Variovorax paradoxus: one gene and its partner. The protein of the gene in region 2 interacts with the protein of the main gene of each other region in a pairwise test. Links are inferred from orthologs where the notes say so. Each region holds a gene or a part of one and is shown on either strand. Other genes may lie near its edges.

The links. The genes of interacting proteins can lie anywhere in the genome.
Region 1: the proteins of cysM (region 2) and accC interact in binary tests that used the Escherichia coli proteins (3 or more experiments, as listed by UniProt). The link is inferred for Variovorax paradoxus from one-to-one orthologs.

What each region holds. Positions count from the first base shown.
Region 1 is NZ_CP046622.1:969,570-972,458, forward strand. Bases 20-2,836 are described here. They hold accC (acetyl-CoA carboxylase biotin carboxylase subunit), read left to right. Parts: upstream 20-661; coding sequence 662-2,011; downstream 2,012-2,836. Other genes in these bases: GOQ09_RS04485 (TlpA family protein disulfide reductase), read left to right, coding at 20-99; accB (acetyl-CoA carboxylase biotin carboxyl carrier protein), read left to right, coding at 198-659; prmA (50S ribosomal protein L11 methyltransferase), read left to right, coding at 2,034-2,836. Also shown: more of GOQ09_RS04485, read left to right, coding at 1-19; more of prmA, read left to right, coding at 2,837-2,889. UniProt on the Escherichia coli protein: This protein is a component of the acetyl coenzyme A carboxylase complex; first, biotin carboxylase catalyzes the carboxylation of the carrier protein and then the transcarboxylase transfers the carboxyl group to form malonyl-CoA.
Region 2 is NZ_CP046622.1:1,423,618-1,426,540, reverse strand. Bases 63-2,913 are described here. They hold cysM (cysteine synthase CysM), read right to left. Parts: upstream 2,014-2,913; coding sequence 1,111-2,013; downstream 63-1,110. Other genes in these bases: GOQ09_RS06590 (SDR family oxidoreductase), read right to left, coding at 2,156-2,913; GOQ09_RS06605 (NUDIX domain-containing protein), read right to left, coding at 523-1,101; GOQ09_RS06610 (sulfurtransferase TusA family protein), read right to left, coding at 306-533; galU (UTP--glucose-1-phosphate uridylyltransferase GalU), read left to right, coding at 63-251. In the rest of the region: more of galU, read left to right, coding at 1-62; more of GOQ09_RS06590, read right to left, coding at 2,914-2,923. UniProt on the Escherichia coli protein: Two cysteine synthase enzymes are found. Both catalyze the same reaction. Cysteine synthase B can also use thiosulfate in place of sulfide to give cysteine thiosulfonate as a product.

The sequences.
Region 1 (2,889 bases), 450 kb from region 2 along the record:
TTGGTTCTTACGGGCGCGGGGACCGTGGCGGCTCGTAAAATGGGCAAGCTCGAGCCCACCGATCTGGACACTTGGCGACGTGAACTCGTTCACGGTTAGAATCAGATACACCTCGGCATTCGCCGCCAATCGCTAAAGATCGACGATTTTTGGCCAAGTTACATCCTAATGACCGGCAAAGTCGGCACTGGAGCCTCATGGATCTGCGCAAACTCAAGACACTGATCGACCTGGTGTCTGAATCCAATATTTCCGAACTGGAAATCACCGAAACCGAAGGCAAGGTTCGCATCGTCAAGGGCGGCGGCGCTGCCCCGGTGCAATATGTTCAGACCGTGGCGGCTCCTGCCGCTGCTCCCGCCGCCGGTGCGCCTGCGGCGCCCGCGCTTGCTGCTGCCGCGCCGGCAGCCGAAGCCGCCCCCACCGGGCACGCAGTCAAGTCGCCGATGGTCGGCACCTTCTATCGTTCGTCCAGCCCTGGCGCACCGGCCTTTGTCGAAGTCGGCAGCAAGGTCAACGAGGGCGACACCGTCTGCATCATCGAAGCGATGAAGATCCTCAACGAAATCGAAGCGGACAAGTCCGGCACGATCACTCAGATCCTCGGCGAAAACGGTCAGGCAGTCGAATACGGCCAGCCGCTGTTCATCATCGAGTGACCATGTTCAAGAAGATCCTGGTTGCAAACCGGGGGGAAATTGCCCTCCGGATCCAGCGCGCCTGCAGCGAGCTCGGCATCAAGGCCGTGATGGTCTATTCCGAAGCGGACCGGGACGCAAAGTACGTCAAGCTCGCGCAGGAGGCCGTGTGCATCGGCCCGGCACCGTCGTCGCTGAGCTATCTCAACATGCCGGCGATCATTTCGGCGGCCGAGGTCACCGACGCCGAAGCCATCCATCCCGGCTACGGTTTCCTGAGCGAAAACGCCAACTTCGCCGAGCGCGTGGAGCAAAGCGGGTTCCAGTTCATCGGCCCGACGCCCGACAACATCCGCACGATGGGTGACAAGGTCTCGGCCAAGCAGGCCATGATCAAGGCCGGCGTGCCTTGCGTGCCCGGCTCCGAGGGCGAGCTCTCCGACGACGCCGCCACCAACAAGCGCATTGCGCGCGCCATCGGCTACCCGGTCATCATCAAGGCCGCCGGCGGCGGCGGTGGCCGCGGCATGCGCGTGGTGCACACCGAAGCGGCACTGGTCAACGCGATCCAGATGACCAAGGCGGAAGCCGGCGCTGCGTTCAACAATCCGGCCGTGTACATGGAGAAGTTTCTCCAGAACCCGCGCCACGTTGAAATCCAGATCCTGGCCGACAAGCACAAGAACGCGGTCTACCTGGGCGAGCGCGACTGCTCCATGCAGCGGCGCCACCAGAAGGTGATCGAGGAATCGCCGGCCCCCGGCATTCCGCGCAAGCTGATCGAGAAGATCGGCGAGCGTTGCGCCGCGGCCTGCAAGAAAATCGGCTACCGCGGCGCGGGTACCTTCGAGTTCCTGTATGAAAACGGCGAGTTCTATTTCATCGAGATGAACACGCGCGTGCAGGTGGAGCACCCGGTGACCGAGTTCACCACAGGCATCGACATCGTGAAGACGCAGATCATGGTGGCGGCGGGCGAAAAGCTCCCGTTCACGCAGCGCCAGATCGAAATGCGCGGCCACGCCATCGAGTGCCGCATCAACGCCGAAGACGCCTGGAAGTTCACGCCGTCGCCGGGCCGCATCACCATGTGGCACCCGCCGGGCGGCCCCGGGGTGCGCGTCGATTCGCATGCGTACACCAACTACTTCGTGCCGCCTAACTACGACTCGATGATCGGCAAGATCATTGTGTATGGCGACACGCGCGAGCAGGCCATGGCGCGCATGCGCACGGCGCTGAACGAAACCGTGATCGAAGGCATCCAGACCAACATTCCGCTTCACCGCGAACTGATGGTCGACGCCAAGTTCATGAGCGGCGGCACCAACATCCACTACCTGGAAGAGTGGCTCGCTGCCCACAAGCGCTGAACAGAGAGCACCGGACGCCACCATGTTTGAACTTCGCCTGATGGCGCCGGAAGACCGGGTCGAAATGCTCAGTGATGCGCTCGACGCACTCGATGCGCTGAGCGTTTCGGTGGAAGACGCCGATGCGCAGACCGATGCCGAGCAGGCGCTGTTCGGCGAGCCCGGCATGCCGCCGCCCAAGGAGGGCTGGCAGCGGTCGCGCGTCATTGCGCTGTTTGCCGACGAAGCACTCGCAAACGAGGCCGCATCGGTGCTCGCGCTGCAAGACTTCTTCGAAGGTTGCGAGGTGCTCGGCGTGGCGCCGGTGCCCGATCAAGACTGGGTGCGGCTCACGCAGTCGCAATTCGCGCCGGTCGAGATCACGCCCGAGTTCTGGATCGTGCCCACGTGGCATGAGCCGCCCGAGCAAGCCAGGCAGTTGATCAGGCTGGACCCGGGGCTTGCCTTCGGCACCGGCACGCATCCCACCACCCGCATGTGCCTGCGCTGGATTGCGAAGCAGGGCGAGGGTGCATTCAGAAACCAGCGCGTGCTCGACTACGGCTGCGGCTCCGGCATTCTTGCCATTGGCGCGGCCAAGTTCGGCGCGCTCGATATCGACGCCGTGGACATCGACGAGGCCGCCGTTTCGTCGACGCGCCTCAATGCCGAAGCCAATGGTGTGCGCCTGAATGCCGGCCTGCCGGAAGCGGCGAAAGGCAGCTACGACACGGTACTGGCCAACATCCTCGCGACGCCGCTCAAGGTGCTTGCGCCCTTGCTGCGCAGCCACGTGGCGCCGGGCGGATCGCTGGTGCTCGCAGGCATTCTCGAGCGGCAGGCCGACGAGCTGAAGCAGGCCTATGCGCCTTATGCCGCGCTCGAGGTCAGCGACAGCG
Region 2 (2,923 bases):
GCTACATCCTCACGCCCGGCGTGTTCGACGAGATCCGCAACCAACCCAAGGGCGCGGGCGGCGAGATCCAGCTCACGGACGGCATTGCGTCGCTGATGACGAAGGAATCGGTCTACGCCTATGCCTACAAGGGCATCCGCTACGACTGCGGCAGCAAGGAAGGCTTTCTGCAGGCTTCGGTGGAGCTTGCGCTGGCGCACCCGGAGGTGGGCGGGCAGTTCCGCGAATACCTGAAGAGCCTGGAGCTCTGAAAGACGAAAGGGCCCCACGGGGCCCTTTTCTTTTGCCGGTCGGCTTTTTGCTGCTCAGCGCCGCTTCAGCACGTGGATGAAATCGCTGCCGACGGTCTGCTGCTCGACCAGTTCATTGCCGGTCTGCCGCGAAAAGGCCTGAAAGTCGCGCAACGAGCCGGGGTCGGTCGACACCACCTTCAACAACTGGCCGCTGGCCATGTCGTTGAGCGATTTCTTCGCCTTGAGAATGGGCAGCGGGCAGTTCAGGCCCCGCGTGTCGAGTTCGCGATCAATTTGCATGCTTCGGCTCCTCGGGCGGCAAGTTCAGGCCGCGCCGCCGCTCTTCGTTTTCCGCCGCGGTGAAGAAAACCGGCTCGTGCCCCCGGGTGCGCAGCCAGTCGGCCAGCGCATAGCCGGTGCCGGCGGGCCAGCACTTGAGATCGGGCAAGTCGTAGAGGCGATAGTCCAGCAGTTCGGGCGAGAGCCTCACCTCGCCGTCGGCCACGACGTGGTACGCGATGATGATCTGGTTCATGCGCTGGAAGTCGTACGCGCCCACGAGCTTGGTTGCGCTCACGTCGAGGTTGGTTTCTTCCTTCACCTCGCGCGCAATGCCTTCTTCAGGCGTTTCGCCGGCCTCCATGAAGCCGGTGATCAGCGCGTACATCTTCACCGGCCAGGCGGCGTTTCGCGCCAGAAGCACCTGGCCGCGGTATTCGACGATGGCCGCGAGCACGGGCGTGGGGTTGTTCCAGTGGGTGTGGCCGCAGTTGGGGCAGCGCAGGCGCTCCTTGGCGCCGCCGTCTTCCATCAGCGCGATCCATTCGAGCGGCGTGGCGCAGGCCTGGCAGAACTTGGGATGGGGCATGGACTTCTGTCAGGCGGGGAATACGCCGGTCGAAAGATAACGGTCGCCGCGGTCGCACACGACGAACACGATGGTGGCGTTTTCGACCGTCTTTGCAACCTCGAGCGCCACCCACAGCGCACCGGCCGCGGAAATGCCACCGAAGATGCCCTCTTCGCGCGCGAGGCGCCGGCACATTTCTTCGGCGTTGTCCTGGCTCACGCTGATTTCTTCGTCGACCCGGCTCGCGTCGTAGATCTTGGGCAGGTATTCGGCCGGCCATTTGCGAATGCCCGGAATGCGCGAGCCCTCGGCCGGCTGCGCACCGATGATGCGCACCGCGGAGTTCTTTTCCTTGAGGAAGCGCGAAACGCCGGTGATGGTGCCGGTGGTGCCCATGGCGCTCACGAAATGCGTGATCTTGCCCTTGGTGTCGGCCCAGATCTCGGGGCCGGTCGTCTCGTAGTGGATGCGCGGGTTGTCGGCGTTGGCGAACTGGTCGAGCACCCTGCCCTTGCCCTGCGCCACCATCTGCTCGGCGAGGTCTCGCGCGTATTCCATGCCGCCGCTCTTGGGCGTGAGCACCAGTTCGGCGCCAAAAGCCTTCATGGTCTGGGCGCGTTCCACGGACAAGTCCTCCGGCATGATCAGCACCATGCGGTAGCCCTTGATGGCGGCGGCCATGGCCAGCGCAATACCGGTGTTGCCCGAAGTGGCTTCGATCAGCGTGTCGCCAGGCTTGATTTCACCGCGCTCCTCGGCGCGCTTGATCATCGAGAGCGCGGGCCGGTCTTTGACCGAACCGGCGGGATTGTTGCCTTCCAGCTTGCCGAGGATCACGTTGCCGCGCTTGGCGTTTTCGGCGGCATCGATGCGTTGCAGTGCCACCAGGGGGGTCTTGCCGATGGCGTCTTCGATCGTCGGATAATTCATGGCAGCCACTGTGCCATAATTTTGGGCTTCCTTCCGGATGTGCCCGGGTGGTGAAATTGGTAGACGCAGGGGACTCAAAATCCCCCACCGAAAGGTGTGCCGGTTCGATTCCGGCCCCGGGCACCATATTTTTGACGCGCATTCAGGCCGCCTCGCGCAGCCCTGTATGCACCGTCGGGTGCGCAAGCCGCACGCGCAGTTCGCGCTTGAGCCGGGTGTTGTCGAGCCGGCGCGATTCCCCCATGAAACTCAGCAATTGCAGCGGCAACTGGCGCTCGGCTTCGTCGCGCGCCACGCGCGGCGGGCGGGGCATGCCGTACATGTCCGCAGCCAGGTCGATGTAGTCGCCCATGCGCAGCTCGGTGTCGTCGGCGGCGTGCACGATGCGTTGCGGCCGGCCCCGGAACAGCGCCGCCACGCAGGCGCGCGCAAGATCGTCGGCGTGAATGTGGCTGGTGAACACGTCGTCCTCGCGCCGCAGCACGGGCGTGCCGCGCTGCAGCCGCTGGCGCGGTGTGCCGCCCTCCCTGTCGGGCGCGTAGATGCCCGGAATGCGCAGGATGCTCGCGCGCACGCCCGCGCTGCGGCCGAGCCAGCGCACGGCGCGCTCGGCGTCCACGCGGCGGTGGGCACGGGGCGTATCGGGCCGCACCGTGCGTGTTTCGCTCACGCGCGCACCGCCGCAGTCGCCGTAAACGCCGCTGGTGGAGCCATAGACGAATGCGAGCGGTGCAGAACGCAGCCGCAGTGCACGCGCCAGGGCGGTGGTGCGCTGGTCGCGCCACCAGGCGGCGCCGCCGTCGCGTGCGGGCGGGGCCAGATGCAGCACGCGGGTGGCCACGCCGGCCAGGCGGCGAAGCGTGGCCGGGTCGTCGAGATTGCCCACGAGCGGACGGACGCCGGCCGCCCG